DNA from 4 places in the Halomonas sp. 113 genome. Region 1 is predicted to be linked to each of the others. Evidence: predicted binding sites of a transcription regulator. Region 1 holds the regulator's gene; each other region holds the start of a gene.
What was found. The regulator PhoB, encoded in region 1, activates phosphate uptake and scavenging genes when phosphate is short. The targets are predictions, from matches to a motif close to TGTCATANNNNTGTCANA.
Positions count from the first base shown of each region.

Region 2: YERSI8AC_RS21335 (putative 2-aminoethylphosphonate ABC transporter substrate-binding protein) is a predicted target of PhoB. The motif match lies at 3,611-3,628, and genes of this name have one in related genera.
Region 3: phnC (phosphonate ABC transporter ATP-binding protein) is a predicted target of PhoB. The motif match lies at 1,931-1,948, and genes of this name have one in related genera.
Region 4: YERSI8AC_RS21165 (PhoX family protein) is a predicted target of PhoB. The motif match lies at 2,799-2,816, and genes of this name have one in related genera.

Region 1 covers NZ_LR881453.1:5,249,354-5,255,031, forward strand. The annotation lists gene YERSI8AC_RS24405 (hypothetical protein) at 196-510, opposite strand; gene phoR (phosphate regulon sensor histidine kinase PhoR) at 823-2,109, opposite strand; gene phoB (phosphate regulon transcriptional regulator PhoB) at 2,112-2,801, opposite strand; gene ubiA (4-hydroxybenzoate octaprenyltransferase) at 2,927-3,817, opposite strand; gene YERSI8AC_RS24425 (chorismate--pyruvate lyase family protein) at 3,853-4,428, opposite strand; gene YERSI8AC_RS24430 (NAD(P)/FAD-dependent oxidoreductase) at 4,566-5,678, shown strand, end outside.
Region 2 covers NZ_LR881453.1:4,557,122-4,562,799, reverse strand. The annotation lists gene YERSI8AC_RS21350 (bifunctional diguanylate cyclase/phosphodiesterase) at 1-2,028, shown strand, start outside; gene YERSI8AC_RS21345 (HAD family hydrolase) at 2,131-2,856, shown strand; gene YERSI8AC_RS21340 (UTRA domain-containing protein) at 2,849-3,559, shown strand; gene YERSI8AC_RS21335 (putative 2-aminoethylphosphonate ABC transporter substrate-binding protein) at 3,679-4,713, shown strand; gene YERSI8AC_RS21330 (putative 2-aminoethylphosphonate ABC transporter ATP-binding protein) at 4,760-5,678, shown strand, end outside.
Region 3 covers NZ_LR881453.1:3,418,351-3,424,028, forward strand. The annotation lists gene YERSI8AC_RS16115 (LysR family transcriptional regulator) at 1-729, opposite strand, end outside; gene YERSI8AC_RS16120 (zinc ribbon domain-containing protein YjdM) at 962-1,297, opposite strand; gene YERSI8AC_RS16125 (ester cyclase) at 1,397-1,786, shown strand; gene phnC (phosphonate ABC transporter ATP-binding protein) at 2,037-2,882, shown strand; gene phnD (phosphate/phosphite/phosphonate ABC transporter substrate-binding protein) at 2,879-3,748, shown strand; gene phnE (phosphonate ABC transporter, permease protein PhnE) at 3,758-4,588, shown strand; gene YERSI8AC_RS16145 (phosphonate dehydrogenase) at 4,598-5,608, shown strand; gene YERSI8AC_RS16150 (LysR family transcriptional regulator) at 5,602-5,678, shown strand, end outside.
Region 4 covers NZ_LR881453.1:4,515,629-4,521,306, forward strand. The annotation lists gene YERSI8AC_RS21160 (hypothetical protein) at 156-491, shown strand; gene YERSI8AC_RS21165 (PhoX family protein) at 600-2,735, opposite strand; gene hemP (hemin uptake protein HemP) at 2,946-3,128, shown strand; gene YERSI8AC_RS21175 (TonB-dependent receptor domain-containing protein) at 3,248-5,224, shown strand; gene YERSI8AC_RS21180 (ChuX/HutX family heme-like substrate-binding protein) at 5,256-5,678, shown strand, end outside.

The DNA.
Region 1 (5,678 bases):
GCTATAGGTAATAACTAACGCTAGCTTCCACTCCTTGTGCGGGGCTCCAACCTTGGAATTAACCCTGACTAGTGTTCTGATTGCCTACTGATTCATCCGTGAATCTTAAAAGCATTCTTGCTTTTGTAACATCCTGTTAATCGCTTATTCATTCTCTGAAAAAGCTTTTAATGATATCTAAAAGGTCATTGATAATTAGCTACCGCCATTTTCTTCTACAAGCTCATCCTTATCATACTCAGCATCGTCTGAGTGACTGCTTGATTGCGGATCCATGTCGCTGGCACCATCACCTTCGTCATGGGTTAAATCGTCAGTCATGTCTGTTGTATCACTGCCAGTTGAACTACCGGTACCTTGGGAATCCATCGGTTGCTCGTCAGCGGTAATACCTTGGTTTTCGTCAATCGCCGAATTTTTATCGGTTTGTGCAAAAGCTAATGGGCTTGCCATCAGACCAAAAGATACACCTAAAATGCCAGCTTTCTTGAGAAAATCCTTGGACGTCATATCCTACCTCCGGATCGCTGTTTAGTACTGCTTAATGAAGAAAGAAAGGCTTACTGAGAAGCCAGCAATTCCTGCGGTCATCTTCCTTCAATCTGTACTCTGCAGAAGGCATGCCAAAAAACTGAAGAATATAAATAAAAACAACAAAATCATATTCTTACTTAAAAATAAGTTATGCCAAAAAGGCATCAACTGAGTCACGACACAACGCTTTGAGCTGTGTAAAAATGGCACATGGGTAAAGCTTTACCAACCTTGCATGCCAATATTGCACATTGTTACAAATATTATGCGATGGGATGACTTGCTAAATTAAACAAGACGCGAGGGGGGGAAGGCGCAGCGAAACAACGCACCCTTGCCGGGAAGGGACTCAATTTGTAGTTGCGCATCGTGGCGCAACAGCACGTGCTTAACGATCGCCAAGCCTAAACCTGTGCCGCCAGTCGCAGTGCTGCGCCCCTTATCAACACGGTAAAAGCGTTCAGTTAGTCGGGGAATATGAACGGGATCAATCCCTTCACCGTTATCTTCCACATCGATATAGCCGCCACCAGTAGCGCTAGCTTTCCAACGCAGGGTGATTTGGCTGCCAGCAGGCGTGTAGCGAACCGCATTAAAGGCAAGGTTAGAGACGGCGCTGCGAATCTCCTGTTCACTGCCTAACAGTCGGGCATCGCTCTCAAGGGCGACGGTAATGGTATGACGTTGATGCGATAGGGCCAGCGCATCATCACAAACGCTTTGCAGTAAAGGCTCGAGTGACAGTGGATGATGATCTTGGCCGCCCTGGTCAATTTCCAAACGCGAGAGCAGCAATAAATCGTTGACCAGATTCTGCATCCGCTGGGTCTGTTCCTGCATTTGCTGAATACTACGTCCCAAGCGCGGCGGAAGCTGGTCGGAGATATCACTGTAGGTTTCCAAATAGCCGGAGAGAACGGTCAGCGGCGTACGTAACTCATGGGAAACGTTGGCGACAAAGTCGCGCCGCATCTGCTCAAGACGATGCAAGCGGGTGATATCGCGAGCCATCACTAAGCGTTCGTCGTCACCGTAGAGGGTAATTTGATACTGCAGGATTCGCCGTTCATCAATCGGTGAGGTGAGCGTTAACGGCTCACTGTAGTTACGCGAATTAAAATAGCTGATAAAGCCTGGGTCGCGCAGCAGGTTGGTAATGTGTTGACCACGATCATGGGCGGTTTGTAGCCCCAGCATGGCGGTGGCGGCGCTGTTCCACCACTCCAAATCACCGTGGCGATCAAGCATGACCACGCTATCACGCATTGCTTCAGACGACTCTTGAATACGTGCCAAAGTAGCCCGCAGACGGCTTTGGGTGATGCGCTGACTTTTTTGATAGCGGTATAAACGATCGAATAGCTCGCCCCACATCCCGCGAGCGGCAGGCGGTTCATCGTTAGGGTGGAGGGTGAGCCACAAATAGAGTTCGCGTAACTGTCGTAAGTGGTAAAACAGGCATCCCGCAAGCCCTGCTGCGAGCCCCAGCCCAGCCGAGCCCAACAGCCAGCCCAAGCAAGTGCCCAGCGTGGCCAGCCACGCTATTCGCCACAGCTCACGACTCCATAAACGCACATTTACACCCGTGCAGAGAAACGGTAACCGGTACCCCGAACCGTTTGGATCAGGTTTTGATGCACGTCACCCAGCGCTTTACGCAAGCGGCGGATATGCACATCGACCGTGCGCTCTTCAACGTAAACATTGCCGCCCCACACTTGGTCAAGCAGCTGGCTACGTGTGTAAGCGCGCTCTTGGTGAGTCATAAAAAACTGCAGCAAACGGTACTCGGTGGGGCCCATTTCCAGCGCTTTGCCGTGGGCACTTACCCGGTGGCTCACCGGATCAAGCAGCAGGCCGTTAATCTCAATCGGGTCTTCAACGCCACGTGGCGTCGCACGGCGCAGCACCGCTTTTAGCCGTGCCACCAATTCCCGGGGTGAAAAGGGCTTGGTGATATAGTCATCGGCACCGGCTTCAAGCCCTTGAATTTTATTATCCTCTTCGCCTTTCGCGGTGAGCATAATAATCGGGATTTCAGCGGTGGTTTCTTCACGCTTTAGGCGTCTCGCCAGCTCAATACCGCTAGTGCCGGGCATCATCCAGTCCAGCAGCAGTAAATCGGGTTGGTGGTCGACCACCATGGCATGGGCATCCTGGGCGTTATCCGCTTCGAGCACGCGATAGTCAGCCATTTCCAGCGCTACCGCGATCATCTCGCGAATCGACGCCTCATCATCGACAATCAGAACGGTCTTGGCGGTCATACCAGAGCCTCACGGTGTTCAAAGAAACTAGTTCAAAGAAAAACAGTTCAAAGATAAACAGATCAATGACATGTCAGTGACGATAACACCATGACTTGATGACAATTACATGACAATCGCCTCGATCAGCCAGCCGCAGGCCACCAACTTAGCGCGATACCGGCAAAAATCAGCAGTCCCGACCAGTGATTATTGAGAAACGCCTGGAAGCAGGCATCCCGCTCCTGGTCGCGAATTAAGCGCTGCTGATGCAGAAAAGTCGCTGCCATTGCCGCTAGCCCTAACCAGAAGAAACCACCTAAACCAACCCACCAGCCTACCCAAGCCAGCAACCCCAGGGTGGCTAGCTGGAGTAAGCCGATAATCAAACGATCCGCATTTCCAAACAGCACGGCCGTCGATTTAATGCCAATTTTTAAATCGTCGTCGCGATCGACCATGGCGTACTGGGTATCGTAGGCCACTGTCCAGCACACATTAGCGCAGAATAGCAGCCATGCTTCCAGCGGCACGTGGCCGAGCACGGCGCCAAAAGCCATCGGAATTGCCCAGGAAAAAGCCGCGCCCAGCACCACCTGAGGAAAGTGGGTATAGCGCTTCATAAACGGATAAATAATCGCCAGCAGCACCCCGCCCAGCGAGAGCAGCACCGTAAACCAGTTGGTCAGTAATACCAGAATAAACGCAGCGGCCACCAGGGCGATAAACAGCAGTTGAGCTTCGGTTTCGCTGATACGGCCCGTCGCTAGCGGACGTTGTTTTGTGCGTTTCACATGCCCATCGAAGTGGCGATCCGCATAGTCATTGACCACGCAGCCCGCAGCGCGCATCACATAAACGCCGGCCACAAAAATCAGCAGCACATTTCGCCCTGGTACACCTTCCGCAGCCACCCATAATGCCCACAGCGTCGGCCACATCAAAAGCCATGTGCCTATCGGCCGATTCAAGCGCATCAGCTGTAAAAAATCTGCCACGCGAGCCCATCCCTTCGGCCGCAACAGTGAACGATCCATGCTTACCTCACGAAGAATAAGATGCAGGCGCTAGCCTAGCGCGAAGGCAGGCCAAGATCATCCGCCATCGCCGTCAAAAAATACTCTTGCACTAATAATGACAGACTGCCGTGCTTACAGCCGTGATAAAAAACAGAGCGCCTTCCCCAGGCACAGCCTTCCTGTATGCCGTTGACGCTAGCAAACTGGGGGGAATGCGTCGTTACTTCCAATGGCCCACGCACTAAACCCGGCTGGCGAAATAGCCAACTACCTAGCGAGCGCTCGCCCAAGCACTCTAGCCGTTGGCCCTTTACCTGTGAGAGCGGGGCGACCGAGCGCGCCACCACCCATGGCGTTCCATCTAAGCACAGCGCCACTTCCCGCAGCCAGGCGTAACGCTTGGCACCAATGCCCAGCGCCTGAGCCTCATCCTGGCGCGGCCAACCAACCCCCTGGCGCAGCAGTCGTACTCGAAACGGCTTCTCGCCACCTGCGACCATTAAGCGGGCGGTTAACGAGTCGGTGGAGGCAACCCACTGCCACCAGGAAGCACTCATCGCCGGGCGCGCCGCATCAATCGGGCGCCAGCGGGAAAATAGAGGAGTTTGCCGAAAAGCAGCAGCCGTCACCGAGTTCTCCAGGGCAATTAACGGGTTGGCTAGTGTAACATGGGCACTGAAAGGCTTTTGTTTCAGCAACTTTTTTAACGACTCGGTTTAGCGCTTCTTTTTTCGCAATCTTATTTAGCAACTTTTTTGGTGTCTGCATGCCCGCCACCCAAACACAAAAAACGTCTTCTCACGCTGCGCTAGTGATTATTGGCACTGGAATGGCAGGGGTTGGCCTTGCCCGGGCGTTGCGCCGATTGGGCGACCAACGCTCAATCACGCTGGTGAGCGCTGACAGCGGCGATGATTACAGCAAGCCGTTGCTCTCCACCGGCTTCGCCAAGGGCCTCGCGCCCGAACAATTAGCCCAGCGCAGCGCTACTGACCTGGGCGAAGAGCTAAATGCCCAAATGGTTATCCACACCCAGGTAACCGCACTGGATGTGGATAACCAAACAATTCTGCTTGAAGACGGCATGGTGCTCGGCTACGACACACTGGTACTGGCCACTGGCGCTGCACCACGGGCGCCCTTCAGCGTTGAGCCCAGCGTAGCCCCACGCTGCTTTACCATTAACGACCTGGATGACTACCGCCGCTTTCACACGGCGCTAGGCCATGGCCCTGCACGGATGGCGATTGTTGGCGCGGGGCTGGTCGGCTGTGAATTTGCCAACGACCTCCACGCTGGCGGCCATCGTGTCAGCCTCATTGCCCCAGAAGGAACCCTACTTCCTCGCTTGCTGCCACCGCCCTTAGGGAACGCCCTAGGCGATGCCTTTAGCGAAGCAGGTATCCATCTTCACCTTGCACGTTCGATTGATTCGATAGCGGCCGAAAGCGGCGAAGATATCGTATTACGTCTGGATAACGGCGACGCTGTCAGCGCTGATCTCGTGTTGATGGCAACCGGCCTTGCACCTCGCACAGCACTTGCCGAATCGGCTGGTTTAAACGTATCACCTGGCGGTATAGTCGTTGACCGCCAGTTGCGTACATCGCACCCCAATATCTACGCCCTAGGCGATGCAGCCTGCGTAGACGGTGTTAATGCCATGTACGTGCAGCCACTACAAGCCAGCGTTAAGGCGCTGGCGGCAACCCTTTCAGGCGCGCCCACGCCGGTTAGCTTCGGTGCTTGGCCGGTAGTGGTTAAAACGCCGCTGCTACCAGTGGTGGCCTACCCGCCAACGAACACGCCTGAGCACTGGCGAATTGAAGGCGAAGGCGGGGATATCAGTGCCTTGGCTGAAAATAAAGACGGTCGTTTG
Region 2 (5,678 bases), 690 kb from region 1:
GACGAATTACAGGGTAATCGGCTGATCAGTTTTGCTGCCCTGATTCATCCTGATGACCAGGACAGGGTCTTCCATGAGGTACAGTCGGCCATTGCCAACAGATGCCCTTACCGTGTGATCTACCAGCTGCGCCATCGCGACGGTGGTTATCGGTGGATGTGGGAGCAAGGCCAAGCCGTCATAGATGAGGCGGGCGAAATCGTATGCTTGGAAGGGTTTATCTCGGATGTGACCGACCAGCAAGAGTCGCAGCGGGTGCAAAACGCTGTGGTTCAAGTGGCTTCTACGGTCACGACCCAAGTCGGGGATGGTTATTTTCAGCAGTTGATTGTGACCTTGGTCAAGGTGCTGGAAGCCGATGCAGGCTTTATTGCGTTGCTGCATACTTCACCCCAGGGCGATGAAAATGTCTATGGGCAGGCGACGACTGTCAGCATGGTGGTTGATGGGGCTCAGCGAGAACAGCACACCTTTGCGCTGCGAGGCTCGCCCAGCGAGCAGGTAGTGTTGGAGCGTGAAGCAGTCATGCATGATGGTTCGCCGCTGTTATTACCAGGCACACTGCTACCCACAAGGGCATGGATTGGGCGGCGTTTGGATAATGCCAACGGCGAGGCCATTGGCGTGATGATGGTATTTTATCGACAGCCGCTGACCACCAATGCGTTCGCCACCTCTGTGCTGCAAATTCTTTCGACCGGTGCTGCAGCAGAGCTTGAGCGTCGGCGCGACCATCGGCACATGCACCAGTTAGCCTATACCGACAGTACCACCGGTTTACCTAATCGCGTCCGTTTTATGGAGTTGCTAGCGCAAATGTGGCAAGAAGCCCAGCAAGGCGAGCATGGGCTTTCACTGCTGTTATTGGATATCCGCCGTTTTAAAGAGGTCAACGATCTGCACGGTCACCAAGTGGGCGATCAACTGCTGGTGACAGTGGCTGATCGTTTAGCGAAGATCAGCCACTCATACGGCTCGTTGGCGCGTTTGTCAGGGGATGAATTTGCCCTGCTGGTGGCCGATACCACCCCTCGTGACATTGGCAGCCTTGTGGAGCAGCTACGCTTAGTGGTTAAGCCGCCGCTTCATCTGGAGCGGCGTGTCTTTCACCTCGATGTCAGCATCGGTTTTGCTCATTATCCGCAGCATGTGAGCGAGGCGGGCGAACTATTTAACGCTGCCAGCATTGCTCTCCACCACGCCAAGCGGCGCGAAAATAGTATCTGCCCCTACTCCCAAACGATGCGCCACGCGCTACATCGACGCCAACAGATGACCGAGCGACTCAGCGCGGCAATTACTGAACACAAGTTAGAACTCTACTTTCAGCCTCAGGTGAACCTTACCAGTGGTCAGTTGACCGGTGCAGAAGCCCTGTGCCGCTGGCACGATGCCGAGTGGGGCTGGGTGAGCCCCGGCGAGTTTATTCCCCTGGCTGAAGAGCGTGGTTTGATTCGTGCCTTGGGAGACTGGGTGCTGGAAGAGTCCGCAAGGCAGCTACTGGCATGGCGTGAACAGCCTGAGGGTGGGCTGCCAGGGAGGCTATCGATCAATATTTCCGCCCAACAGTTTGCCGATCCTGAGCTTACCCACCACATTGCGCAACTCACCGCCGGCGTTTCGTCGAGCGCTATCGCCCTGGAGCTCACTGAAAGTGATTTTATGCGCGACCCAGATCAGGCCGTTGAGATCACCCACGCCATGCGACAAGCGGGCTATGCTCTCTCTATCGATGATTTCGGCACCGGCTATTCTTCGCTTTCCTACCTACGGCGCTTCGCTGCCGACGCACTGAAAATTGATATTTCCTTTGTGCGTGAAATGCTCGAAAACAAAAATGACCGCACCATTGTTCAGGCCATCATCGCCATGGCAAAAGCGCTAGAGATGAAAACCGTGGCGGAAGGCGTTGAAACGCGCGACCAAGCGAATTTGCTTGCCGCAATGGGTTGCAATGAGGCACAAGGGTACTGGTTTGGCCGCCCGCTGCCTGCCGATGAGTTTGCGACGCAGTGGTTAACTACTTAGTCTTCTAGTTTGCTCATCGTCGTCTTCTATTAGCGTCATCGTCCTGTCATCACCTTTGGCATACCCTACGCGCCGCCAACCCGCGATGAAAGGAGTGCTCCCATGCGCCTGGCCCTGTTTGATCTTGACGACACCCTCCTGGACGGAGACTGCAGCGACCGCTGGAATTTATGGATGATAGAGCAAGGCTGGATCAGCGATGCCGAAGCGTTTATGGCGCGGGCGGAGAAAATGCACCAGGCCTATCACGCGGGGAAGCTAAAGCTTGAAGAGTATTTGGCCATGACCCTAGCACCGCTGCGAGGGCGCAGAGTGAGAGATGTGCAAAAAGAGGTCGAGCGCTTTGTTGCCACGCACCTGCAACCGCGTATTTTTGAACAAGCTTGGGCCTGTCTGGAAGCGCACCGCCAGGCAGGCGATACCCTGGTACTGATTTCCGCCTCGTCACGGCATCTGGTCGAGCCGATAGCGACCACTCTGGGTATTGAACACGTGCTGGCGGTAGAGCTAAGCGTGGAGCACGGCATCAATGAAGACGCGCGCTATACCGGCGGCAGCGAGGGTATTTTTTCTTATCGTGGCGGTAAGGTGCTGCGCTTAAAACAGTGGTTGGCCGAGCAGCAGTTCACCCCTAGCCACACTACTTTCTACTCAGACTCCCGCAACGACCTCCCGCTGTTGCAGTACGTGGATTGCCCTGTAGCGGTCAATCCCGATCCAGTACTCGCTGAAGTGGCTAGCGTTGAAGGTTGGCGGCGCTTAGACTGGCGGGCGCCCTCAAGCGCTTCGTCACCTAATGCTCTGCCAGGAAAATCGGCACATGTCTGATGCCTACTATCTAAAGTTAACCGAACAGCTTCGTACCTTGATCGACCAAAATGCTGCCCTGTGGGAAGGAAAGCTCCCTGCAGAGCGGTCATTGGCCGAGCGTTTTGCCACCACTCGTGTGACCCTGCGCCAAGCGCTTTCACAGTTGGAAATGGAGGGCTTAATCCACCGCAGCAACCGGCGCGGCTGGTTTATTTCTCCTGCCCGTTTAGTTTACGACCCCACCCGTGACGCGGGCTTTAACGACTATGTACGTGCACAGGGGCGGCAGCCACGCACGGCAGTATTGAAGCTGGAAACCCGTGCCCATCTGCCTGCCGCGCGGGCACTGAATCTGCCGGATGACCAGCCGTTTCAGCATATTCGCCGCCGCCGCTACGTGGATGACCGCGCGGTGCTGGTGGAGTCGCTGTGGGTGGTGCCCGAGCGTGCCCCAGAGTTGCTAGATATCTATAGTGGGCAATCGCTTTGGGGGCTGTTGCGCGAGCGCTGGGGGCACTACCTGGCCAATCGCTCTATTCGCATGGTCTCAGAAGCGCTTTCGCCAATGGATGCCGAAGAGCTATTCGTTGCGCCCGGCACTGCCGGGTTAAATATTAACCGTGCCATTTTAGACGACCAGCAGCGCCCTATTGAGTTTGATGAAGAGCACTGGCTGCACGATTCGCTGTGTATCAGTGTGGAGCTATCCGGTCAGCGCTAGCGGAAACGACCTAGTCGTGGTCATCATCAGTTAAAAAAACGGTCAAACAAGCGTCATCGCAGTGTCATTTAAAGCCTGCAGACTTCTGGTCTATACCAATTAGCCAGGAGCCCACCATCATGATGCCACGCCGTTTATTCCCCTCCACCTTGCTTGCAGGTGCCGCAGCCGTTGCACTTGCTTCAAGCGCCCAGGCCACTGAATTAACCGTGTATACCGCCGTTGAGTCAGATGACCTGCAAAAATACGCCGAACGCTTCAGCGCGGCGCACCCGGATATCGAGATTAACTGGGTGCGCGACTCCACCGGCGTGATTACCGCCCGCCTGCTGGCCGAGAAAGACAATCCCCAGGCTGACGTGATCTGGGGCCTGGCCGCTACCAGCCTGCTGGTGTTGGAAGAGGAGGGCATGCTGGAGCGCTACGCTCCCGCTGGCGTTGAGAATCTCGACCCCAAATTTGTCGATGTGGCCTATCGTGATGGTGAAGACCCAGCTTGGGTGGGTATGGACGCCTGGGTCGCTGCTATTTGCTACAACACCATTGAGGGCGAGCGCCAGGGCGTGCCGATGCCGACCTCTTGGGAAGATCTCACCCAGCCAGAGTTTGAAGGCCATGTGATTATGCCTAACCCCAACTCGTCGGGTACCGGCTACCTGGATGTGGCCAGCTGGCTGCAGCTATGGGAAGAGGATCAGGGCTGGGATTATATGGATCGCCTGCATAACAACATTGCCCGTTACACCCATTCTGGCTCTGCTCCCTGCAGCCTGGCGGCCACCGGTGAAACCGTGGTGGGCGTGTCATTTGCTTTCCGCGGTGCGCGCTTGAAGTCCCAGGGTGCGCCTATTGAAGTTATCTTCCCTGAAGAAGGGCTGGGCTGGGATATGGAGGCCGCCGCTATTATGACTGGTACCGACAAGCAGGAAGCCGCGCAAACGCTTATGGATTGGGCAATCTCCCGCGATGCCAACGAACTCTATAACGAAGGCTATGCAGTGGTTGCCTACCCAGGTGTGGCACAGCCGATTGAAAACTACCCCTCCGATATTACTGATCGCATGATCGACGCCGACTTCCAGTGGGCTGCCGTCAATCGCGAACGCGTGCTGGCCGAGTGGCAGCGTCGCTACGATGGTAAAACCGAGCAATAAGCCGCGATCAGTTGCCCCGGCCAGTGTGCCGGGGCATGGAGATGTTATGCACACGACAATGACATCGCTGCTGGCGGCCGACGCGCCGACAGTGATGACCCCCACGACGCCCCATTTACGCATTGAAGCGGTGACCAAGCGTTTTGGTACCTTTACTGCACTGGACAACATTTCCCTGACCATTAACGAGGGGGAGTTTGTCTGCTTTTTAGGTCCCTCCGGCTGCGGCAAAACCACCCTGCTGCGCACGATTGCAGGGCTGACCCAGCAAACGACGGGAACGCTTATTCAGCGTGACAAGGATATCTCCACGCTGCCCACCCAGGCGCGGGATTTCGGCATTGTGTTCCAGTCCTATGCGCTGTTTCCCAACCTAACGGTGTTTAACAACGTGGCCTATGGGTTGCGCAACCGGCGGGTAGAGCGGTCACGCATCCAAGCACGGGTGAGTGAGCTGCTTGCGTTGGTGAACTTGACGGGTAGCGACAACAAGTACCCGGCGGCACTTTCCGGCGGACAACAGCAGCGCGTGGCGCTGGCGCGGGCACTGGCCACCGAGCCTGGCCTGCTGCTGCTGGACGAGCCGCTTTCGGCGTTGGACGCCCGGGTGCGGGGCCACCTGCGCAGCCAGATTAAAGCCCTGCAGGCGCGCCTCGGGGTGACCACCATCATGGTGACCCACGACCAGGAAGAAGCGCTGACCATGGCCGACCGCATCGTGGTGATGAACCACGGCGTGATCGAGCAAGTGGGCACCCCGGCCGAGATCTACCACCAGCCTGCCAGCGCCTTTGTGGCCTCGTTCATTGGCAGCATGAACTTCCTGGAAGTGACCGCTCAGGGCGATAACCAAGCGCTGCTGGGTACCACGCCCTGCGCCTGCCTATCGCATACCCTGAAAGTGGGCCAAGCCGCCCAGTTGGCTATTCGGCCCGAGGCGGTGGCACTTAGCCGTCAAGCGGGAG
Region 3 (5,678 bases), 1.8 Mb from region 1:
TAACGTCATATGACGCAAACTATCAGCAAGACCAGCATCATGGTGTTGCTGTAAATTCAAACCTTGATTCACCAGCATGGCACTCAGCGACCAACCCAAATGGCACTCTTGGGAATAATTCAAAAATGAGAGTGGGGAGCCATCTGCAGCATGTAAATTAAACAGTGGCTGACCTGCGGCATTTGGTGCGCTAACAGGGATGAGAGACTCGGTATCTAGCTCAATTGAAGTGTAACTATCACTCTCTACTCCCAAACGCCTTGCAATAAGGTGTTCACCATCGAATAGTGCCGTTACATAGTCGGCCTCTCCCTGATCTAGAGTGGCTAGGCACTCCGGCAATGTATTAGCATCAATGCTAAATTTTGCCTGTGTGAACTGCTCTTGTAAGCGCGGCATCCAGTGAGGAAAAAATATCGCAGCCATAATGTGTGGTGAGCAAAATCGTATCCGCCTTTTCTGATCGTTAATATCATCAGCAACGGAGCGGCGAAATTGATCAAAAGCGCTAAGCGCTTGTGAAGCTACCATTTGCAGGCTTTGCCCTGCCTCCGTCAGCACTAGCTCCCCTTTACGCCGCTCAAACAGCGTGGTGCCTGCCCACTCTTCAAGGCCTTGAATACGACGACTCAAGCCTGAAACCGAAACATGCCGATGCTCAGCCGTGCGGCTAAAACTCTTGGTTTCACAAAGGGCCAGGAAATCTCTCAGGATTATCAAATCAGTCATTGAAGGCCTTCCGGCAGATAAGCTTTAGTCTTACTTTAGCTAAATAAATCGAAAGGAAATAGCGCTTTTGAATACTTTCCAACCCGCTGTCAAAGGCCTTAGAGCTGATTTTGTTGCCCTAGAACCAGATACCCGAAAACACGCTTCGCTTAAACGCTGAGTGAAGTGGTGATGGTGGGTGAGCCTCAGCTTACTGCGTCGTGTGGTGAATCGAAGAATTCCGGGGTCTTATTCAAGCTTTTTTCACAAAATGGGCGGTCACCATCATGTCGCCGACGCCGTCGACCTTGCAGTCCAGTTGGTGATCCTTGCTATCCAAGAGCCGCTTGATAACGGCTTTGGTGCCCACCTTGAGTACCAGTGAGCTGCCTTTGACCTTGAGGTCTTTGATCATCGTTACCTTATCGCCTTCCGCTAACAGCGTGCCATGGGCATCTTTTACCGTCACGTTGTCTTCCACCTCAGTCTCAGAAGGGTTCCATTCGTGGGCGCACTCGGGGCAGATGAACAGGCTTTGATCCTGATAGACGAATTCGGATTGGCAATTGGGGCAAGGTGGGCACGACATGAATGATGACTTTTGTGGCTTGGTTTAGGCTGCTTATGATACTGAGCCTGTGTACCCTTGGCGAATGCCTTCACGCCAGCCCATGAAAGGAGAACCAGGATGAACAAACGTGACCTGGAAGCAACCTACCGTGATTACATCACCTGCCTCAATAATCAGGATTGGACGAACCTTGACCAGTTCGTGCATGACGATGTCCACCATAACAGCAGGCGCCTAGGGCTTGATGGTTATCGCGCCATGCTGGAAGCCGATTACGAGCAGATACCGGATCTTCACTTTAACATTGAGCTTTTGGCCGTTGATTCACCCCATGTCGCGTGCAGGTTGCGATTCGATGTCACACCCAAAGGTAGCTTCCTTGGCCTTGCGGTGGATGGCAAAAACGTGACGTTTTGCGAAAACGCGTTCTACCTGTTTAGCGATGGCAAGATTAGGGAGGTCTGGTCGGTCATTGATAAAGCCGCGATTGAGGCTCAGCTTGGTTAAACGTTGTGGTTATCTCCATTAACAAACGAATAGAGCAGAATATCGGATCGGTACGCCCAGCCTTGGTGGGCCTCGTTTTGTGACGATATTGGTCTAGAGAAGCGTTATCTGAGCCGTTTGACTGGCTACCTGCGCTCCTTGGATAGTCATTAACTTATCACCTGAACGACACAGCTTTGTCACTTAGGCGGGCTACCGTTGCATTGTAAGTCACAATAAAGTGAGCTTATACATTGCAGAAGGTGATCCAATGGAGCCTATTCAATCCTCTGACTTAATGCTCCGCATCGAGAAAATGGGGGTGACATATCCTGGGAATGTCCTCGCACTCCGCCCCACCACCGTCGATTTCCACAAAGGGGAGTTTACGGTACTACTCGGCCTTTCCGGTGCGGGTAAATCGACGTTACTGCGTTCTCTCAACCACTTGGTGCGGCCCAGCACTGGCAAAGTGATCTCGGCCGAGCTAGGTGCGCTCGAAACCCGGTCTACGGTACGCCGCCATCGGTGCAAAACCGCCATGGTTTTCCAGCACCATCAGCTCATTGAACGCCATACGGCGCTCCAGAATGTGCTGACCGGTCGGCTTGCTTACCACAGCACCTGGCGCAGTTTGTTTCCGCTACCCAGGCAGGAACAGGCGCTTGCTCTGCACTGCCTGGACCGCGTAGGCATGGCCGAGAAAGCGCTTACCCGGGTCGATCAACTCTCCGGCGGGCAGCAACAGCGGGTGGGCATTGCGCGTGCCTTGGCGCAGCAGCCCGCCATGATATTGGCGGACGAGCCAGTGGCCAGCCTTGACCCGGCAACCTCTGAGCGAGTGCTAACGCTACTGCGAGATATATGCCGTGAGGATGGTATTACCGCCATTATTTCACTGCACCAGCTGGAGTATGCCCAGCGGTTTGCTGACCGCATTATCGGGTTAGCGAATGCCCAAATCGTTTTCGATGCGGCCCCCTCACAGTTACAGCAACGCCACCTGAACGAGATCTACCACGGCACGCGCGGAGCTGTGACCGACGCCGCTGAGACCACCGAACCCAACCCTCAAACCACCACTCCCTCCCCGATAAAACTGGAGATTGCCCAATGAAACCGCTATTCAGCTTTTTCTTTGCCATCTGTCTTATGTTTGGAATCGCCATGCCGGCCTTGGCGGCGGACCCTGATCCAAATCCGGATCTATTAAAAGTCGCGCTACTCCCCGATGAAAACGCTTCTGAACTGATCAAACGCAACCAGCCATTGAAAGAGTATCTTGAAAGTACCCTTGGGAAAGAAATTGAGTTAATCGTCACCACGGATTACTCCTCCATGATCGAAGCCATGCGCTTTGGTCGCATCGACCTCGCCTACTTCGGCCCGCTCTCCTATGTGATGGCAAGAAGCAAAAGTGAGATCGAACCCTTTGCCGCCATGATTGTGGATGGCAAGCCCACCTATCGCTCCATCATTATTGCCAATGTCGATTCCGGCGTTGAGTCCTATGCGGATATCGAAGGCATGAAAATGGCCTATGGCGACCGTGCCTCTACGTCAAGCCACCTGATTCCCAAAACCGTGCTGCTTGAATCGGCGGGGCTGGAAGCAGGCGAGGACTATGAAGCCCATTTCGTTGGCTCCCATGATGCCGTGGCGGTGAACGTGGCCAATGGTAATGCGGATGCAGGCGGGCTATCGGAAGTGATCTTTGAGCACGTAATGGACCGCGGCCTGATAGACCGCAACCAGGTTAGGGTGTTGGGTCACAGCGGGGAGTACCCTCAGTACCCTTGGGCGATGCGTTCCAACCTGGACCCTGAACTCAAGCAGCAGATCCAGGATGCCTTCATCAGCATCGATGATGAAGAGATTCTGGACAACCTAAAAGCCGAAGGTTTCGCCGTTATCACGGACGCCGATTACGATGTGATTCGGGAAATGGGTAGTCTGCTCAACCTCGACTTCGGCAAGATGTAAGGGGGCATGATGAATCCGTCCAAAACAGTGCCGCCACCCCTTTCATCGCTTTCTCCTGACGCCGTGTTGGACGAACACGCCCGCGGCTGGCGGAGCAAGCTCTTCCAAGCGGGCTTGGTGCTGGCAGTGGTTCTTCTGGCGAGTTGGTATGTAGATCTGCTGGATTTTCGCACCCTGGCCAACGGGGTGCCTGCCATCGCTACCCTAATGGGAGAATCCCTACCGCCCGACTTTACCAACGCCATGGATTGGATAGCGCCGCTGGTCGATACCCTTGCCATGAGCATTGCCGGCACGGCGATAGCGGTCACTGCTTCCGTACCCCTGGCGTTCCTGGCCGCTCGCAATACCTCGCCCCACCCCGTGGTATTCCACGTAACCCGCACGCTGCTGAACGCTCTTCGCTCGGTGCCCGAGCTGATTATGGGCATTATTTTCGTTGCTGCCGTGGGGTTTGGCGCCTTACCGGGCGTGCTCGCGCTCGGCCTTCATTCTATCGGCATGGTGGGTAAATTCTTTGCCGAAGCGATCGAGCATGTCGACCCAGCCCCGGTAGAGGCCGCCAATGCCGCTGGCGCGACGCGATTACAGGTTCATTGGCACGCGGTGCTCCCGCAGGTGCTTCCGCAGTTTGCTGATGTCTCTATCTACCGCTGGGAATACAATTTCCGCGCCTCTACGGTGATGGGCATGGTGGGGGCTGGCGGGATCGGCTTCGAGCTAATGGGCTCTTTACGCGTCATGCAGTACCAGGAAGTCAGCGCCATCCTGATTGTCATACTCGTTATGGTGACGATGGTGGATAGCCTTAGCGGCCATCTTCGTAAGAAATTCAAGTAAGGAAATCAAATGAAACCAAGGGTTTTCATTACCCACCGGGTACACAACAGTGTGTTGGAAAGGCTGGAACAACACTGTGAAGTGATCACCAACCAGTCAGCCACTACCTTGACCGCCGCCGAGGTAAAGGCCCGCGCGGCAACCGCAGACGCCATGATGGTGTTTATGCCGGACCAGGTCAGCGAGGAATTTCTAGCGGGCTGTCCCAAGCTGAAAGTTATTGGTGCCGCCCTGAAGGGATACGATAATTTTGATGTGGAGGCCTGTACGCGTCATGGCGTTTGGCTGACCTTCGTGCCGGATCTGCTGACGGTGCCAACGGCTGAGCTAACCATCGGGCTAACCATTAGCCTAATCCGCCATGTCCGAGCGGCCGATGAGTACGTTCGTTCCGGCCAGTTCAAGGGATGGCAGCCCACGTTTTATGGGCTGGGGGTTGCCGGCGCGACCGTGGGTATCGTCGGCATGGGTCCCATCGGCCAGGCAGTGGCAACACGGCTCCAGGGGTGGGGCGCGAGCTTGCTGTATTCTCAGCCAGACGCCTTGCCCGCTGCTGAGGAGGCCGCGCTAGGCGTGGCGCGCAAGTCGCTTGAAGAGCTGCTCGGGCAAGCCGACATTGTCATTTTGGCCCTGCCGCTCAATAAACAAACCCTGCATACCATGAACACTGCGCGCTTGGCCCTGATGCAACCAGGCGCTTTTTTGATCAACCCATGCCGGGGTTCTGTAGTGCAGGAAGCTGCCGTTTTGGAAGCATTGGAGTCAGGGCAGTTAGGCGGCTACGCAGCGGATGTTTTTGAAATGGAAGATTGGGCTCGAGAGGATCGCCCGCAAGAGATTTGCCCCACCTTGCGAGCACATCCCAACACGCTATTTACGGCACACATTGGCTCTGCCGTCCAGGATGTGCGGCTGATGATTGAACAGCGTGCTGCCGACAACATTCTTCAAGCGTTACAAGGAGAATGCCCTCAGGATGCGGCTAATTCGCCCACTATCACTGAGACAACTCCATGCTGAACTTGGTCTGGCTGAAAAGTTTTACCACACTGGTTCAGCACCGACGTTTTCAGGCCGCCGCCCAAGCTCT
Region 4 (5,678 bases), 730 kb from region 1:
GTGTAGTTCTTTTCGTTTGATTGATCCAAGGTAAAGCGCCAAGCTGATAACCAGAGGTCGCGACCCTCCCACTTATTAATCACTGATCACAGCTGCCCAGTTAGCGCCCTGGCGCCATTGACTGTACAGCCGTTGTGAATAAAAGGAGGTGCGCGATGAAGTGTGAATGCCCAGCCCAACATGCCCATAACGCCTGGGAAAAAGCTCGCCAACTGGCGCCGCCGCCCAAGCCACCAGCACTGCATTTTTACATGCCTGCCATGCCGTCGATGAGGTTAATTCGTACGCTCGATATGGCCTGGTGGCGTTACCGGCGGCGTTGGCTTTTCCGCCGCCATATACTGCCGCTACTAGCCTACGATGACCACGTACTGTTGGATATTGGCCATTGTCGAGAAGATATTCTCTGGGCCAACCAGCTCCCATTGAAGGTCGATGCCATTCACGCGCTAGAAGCCCGGCAGAAAAAGCGGCAAGTTCAGCAGGCCTAGAATCAAAAAAGCTTCGAACCTATGAGAGGTTCGAAGCTTTTAATGAAGCCCTTAATAGCGTTTTAAGCATCTCATATAGTTACTAAGCTTTTTGCTCAACGCCTGCTTTTAAACTCCTATCGGCCCGCCATCACGTTTTTGAATAACAACGGTTGACGCCCGAGGGCGTACTTGGCCGCTGGCTGCAACAGTGGCGTCTTGCACTAGCTCACTACCATCCGCGGGCCAGTTACCCGGGTGCTGAATGTTAATAAACAGCGCGGTTTTATCCGGTGTGGCAAAAATACCCGTCACTTCGCAGCCGTTCGGCCCTACCGCAAAGCGCTTAAGCTGTTGCTGGTTGCTGCTGTTAATCACCGGGCCGGTGCCTTGAATATCGTCGAGCCCGTTAGGTACCACGGCAAGCAGTTGGTCGTTGGTGTACTCGGTTACTCCATCATAACCGTTATCGGTTTGGATCCAGAGGATACCCTGACCATCCTCTCGCTCGTCGAACCAGAGCCCATCGGGACTGGCGAACTGATTCATTTCTGTCAGGCCCGAGTGATTATCGGCATCGTCAGCGGCCGCGCCAAACACAAACACCTCCCAAGTAAAGGCGTTGGGCAACCGGCTTTCGCGCCAGCGAATAATATGCCCTGCTTCGTTATTGGCGCGAGGGTTGGCGGCATTGGTGGGCGCTAAATCGTAACCAACACCTACTTGTTCCAGATGCTCACCGTCATTAGTGTAAGTTGGGGTTGTCTCTTCAGCGGTACGCTGAGTGTTATTGGTTAGGGTGAGATACACCTCGCCGGAGGCAGGATCGACGGAAGCCCACTCAGGGCGGTCCATTGGCGTGGCACCCAATAAATCCGCTGCATCGCAGGTGTTGATGATGATACCTGCCGCATCGTCGTCGGCTAGCCCCAACGCCGCCGCCAGCGTGCGACCATCGCGCGTTTGAGCACTAGGCGTTAGCGGTAGCCACTCACCGCTGCCATCGGCATGGAAACGAGCCACATAGAGGGTGCCGTTATCCAAATATTTGTTGCCAATGGCAAGACGATCGTACTCTTCACCTGGACGGTTGGCATCGGCGGGATCCCAGGCAGCATCAGAAACATATTTATATACGTACTCGTTGCGGGAATCGTGCCCCGAGTAGTAAACCACTGGCTGACCGGCTTCCAGCTTGCCTAACCAACACCCTTCATGGCGGAAACGGCCAAGTGCCGTACGCTTAACCGCCAATGCATCACTATAGGGGTCGACCTCCACCTGGTAGCCGAACGTGCGTGCTTCGTTGCGATAATCATCTTCAGCACGCTCGCCGCGCGGGGTAATGTCGAAGCGAGCAAATTCGTCATTCTGTTCAGAGGCGTCTCCCGCCGAAGTATCCCAACCATAGCGGCTTTTATCGGTGGGAATACCAATCCGCGCGTCGTCCTGGAAGCGTTCGCCATGATTAACGAACACATTGGGCCAGTTCTCTTCACAGGCAATATAGGTGCCCCAGGGCGTTACCCCGTTACCACAGTTATTGTTGGTACCACGGGTTTGGGTACCCTCAGGCGAAAAGCGCGTTTTGACGTAGTCACTGCCCGCCACTGGCCCGGAAAGTTCCATCACCGTCGCACTGGTGAGGCGACGGTTATAACGCGAACCCGGCACATGCGCCCATTGGCCACTGGCGTTCTTTTCGACCTCAACAAGGGTGACACCGTGAGCGTTGATCTCAGTGCGCGACTCAGCTGCTGGCCGCTGGCCCTCATCCGCATTAGTGGGGCCTCCTTGGGGCGCCCATAGCGCTGCTTGGTCGATATACTCATTGTTGAGCGCCAGCACAAAACGGCGCGAGGCGTTGTCGGTATCCAGGGCAAAACCGGCCATGCCGTCATGGTGCATGCCCACACTCTCCGCCTGACGCTCAGCGGTCATCGGCTGCTCGGGCTGCCAGGTAACATTTTGGTTCAGCGGCGTGCCCCACGGCACCAAGACTTGGGCCACATAACCTTCCGGCACCACCACGGCATCGGTGCGTGATCCTTGAACCGCCTCAAACGCCAGTGTCAGGGGTGTTTTTTGGCTGCTGCTTGAGGCAAGCGCTTGAGCAGCGCCACCAAAACTAAGCATCGAGGCAGCCGCCATGCTCAAACCACCGCGCATCACATCACGCCGGGATACATGACGCGCCAATACTTCCGCGAAAGGTTGGTTGCCGCTGTGGTTAAACAGGCGATGATCTTCGATCTCTTTACTCATTTTAGTCTCCCCCTGATCGTTTGTAGGTCAACGATTGAACGTTACGAGACACTAAAGAAGCTTAATGACAGCACGATGACGGAGCGCCTGCATTTAGATGAAGAAAGGTCGAATGCTAGTCACTTTTACTCCCCAAACCCTATTGAGGGATGTCTGCAACTCTGCTAAATTAACGCTAATAGTTATCATTAACACAGGAGTTACTCTCTCATGCAGTTACCCGCTAAGGGCACTGGCCAGGGAGATACGTCGGCCTCGACGACCCGCGAGGTGGCCCACGAGGTGAATAGCAAAGAATTACTTGGCAACTCAGACCAGTTGGTTATCCACCATGAACAGCGCCGCTATGTGTTGCGCCGTACTAAAAGCGGCAAGTTAATTCTTAACGCCTAAAGCTCTTAATATTTCAGCCCCTGATTAATTTAAAGACTTATACAGCAAAGCCAGCCAGGTAGCCCATCGCACCCAGCCAGCGACCTCTTCCACTTATCCCTGTTGGAAATCTCTGGCTTATGAACCACACACGCGCTTTTGGTGGCCTCTTTTTAACGCTGCTTCCACTGTTAACCGCCCAAGCAGACGACGCCGAGCTTAACCCAGTGACGGTCACCGGCACCCGAGCGCCTACGGACCTTTCACGGGCACCGCTGATTATCGATATTATTGATCGCGATGATGCTGTGCTGGCCACCGCCAGCCGGGTTGAAGACGTACTTAGCCGCCAACCCGGCCTACATGTGGCTGGCCAAGGGCGCCGAAATGGCCAAACCTTAGGTATGCGCGGCTTTGGCAGCAAAGGGGTGCTGGTACGTTTGGATGGCGTTCGTCAGGATATCTCCACCGGCCACATCGGTAACTTCTTTCTCGACCCTGGCCTGATTCAAGAAGTACAGATAGCACGCGGTGCGCTCTCCAGCTTGTACGGCAGTAATGCCATGGGCGGTGTCGTCAGCTTCACCAGTGTGAATGCCAACGACCTGCTTGCCCCCGGCGAAGATAGCGGCGTACGCCTTTCCGTAGGCGGTGCGACGGCCAGCAACGAAATGCGGGGGAGCCTGACTGGCTTCGGCCGCCGCAATACCGCCAACGGCCTGGTGGATGGCCTGTTTTCAATCGGCCGCAGTGAATCCGGCGATATTCGCCGCGCCGGGGGCGATGAAGCCGAAGAGGATGCAACGCTCAATAGTCTGCTGCTAAAAGGCGGTTGGGAGCCAAACGACGACCAGCGGGTATTTATCAGCTGGCAGCACTACGACGAACGCGCCACCCAGCCCGCCAACCCACAACAGCTTTCAACCGATGCCAGCAATCCGCTGCGCGACCGCGATGTGGAAAGCAACAACGTCCAGTTGGGCCACCGCTGGCAGCCCAGCGCTGCCACCGAAGTCACTTCGCAGCTTACCTTTAGCCAGCAGGATATCGACGAGCCCGAGGCCAACCGCACCCTAGAGCGCGTCGGGCTTCAGAGCGACGGCTTCCACACTATGGATCACGGCTGGCTCTCGCAAACGCTGGTGTTCGGTGCCGAACTGGAGCAGGCCCGCCAACGGCCAAGTGGCGATGCCAATGGCTTTCCTAAAGCCGATATCGATACCCAGTCAGCCTATCTCGACACTACTCTTACCGCTGGGCGCTATTTAGCCGATGGCGGCGCCGGGCAGTTTGATATTGGCCTGGGAGCCCGCTACGACCGTTACGACGCCAGCGGCCAAAATGAATCCGATAGCGTCCACGACCAAGTGTCACCGCGCTTTCGTCTTGCCTGGCGGCCCGATGACGCCTTGATGCTGTTTTCGGGCTACGCTGAGGCCTTCCGCGCTCCTAGCCTATCCGAGCTTTACGCCAACGAGCGCCACTTTGCCGGTTTCTGCGCCGGGCCAGCCTTCTGCACACCGGACAATTACTGGATTCCCAACCCTAGTCTCTCGCCTGAATCCAGCCACACCTGGGAAAGCGGCGTGGTCTGGCATCAGGGCGACTGGCAGGTTCGTGCCAGCTACTTCGACACCCGCGCCGACGATTTTATCGACACCCACGTCGACATCATGGCGGGCACCACCCAGGCAGTGAACGTTCAGCGCGCCCAGCTATGGGGCTATGACGCCCGGGTGACCTGGCAGCCCAGCACTTTCCCGCTACTCACAAGCTTTGTGGGCCTTTCGGAAGTCTCCGGTAAAGACCGCGATTCTGGCGAGCCCCTAGGCAGTCAAACACCGTTGGAAGCCACCCTGGGAAGCGAGGTGGTTCTGTATAACAGCGATATCCGCCTGGGCTGGCAAGCGCGTTTTGCCCAATCTTTCGATAAGCAGGGCGATGACGAGCGCCTGCCCGGCTATGGGTTGCACGATGTGCATCTCGCTTGGCAAATCACCCCGGCCGTGGATACCTCGCTGCGCCTTGCCAATATTGGCGACAAGGTGTGGTACCGCCCCGACGGCAGCCTGGGCGATGGGCGCAGCCTGTTCGCCACCCTCAACTGGCAGTGGTAAATCCACGCAGTCAACCCGATAGAGGTGCGTCATGATTACATCCCAACAGATCGCGATTATCGAAGCCTTTGACGCGGCGCGCGCCGCGCAGCCGCGGCTACCTGCGATTGAGATTGCCGAACGCTTATCGATCAGTGAAGGCGAGCTGCAGGCCGCTCGTTTAGGGCGCGACGTATGGACGCTGCCGCTCTCGCCCAGCGATATCGCCGCCTACCTGCCCCAACTGGGGCGGGTTAAAGCGTTGACCCGTTCCCGGCTGGCCGTGCTAGAGCAAACCGGCGACTACCCTGAACTTAGCGGCGGGCCACAAACAGGCCTGTTACTCGACCCAGGTGGCCTGGATCTACGCTTGCTCTATACGAGCTGGCACTGGGCCTGCCTGATTCGTGATTCTATGCCTGCCACCAGTACTCAAGAGGCGCAGTGGCGCTGGAGCCTGCAGATATTCAATCAA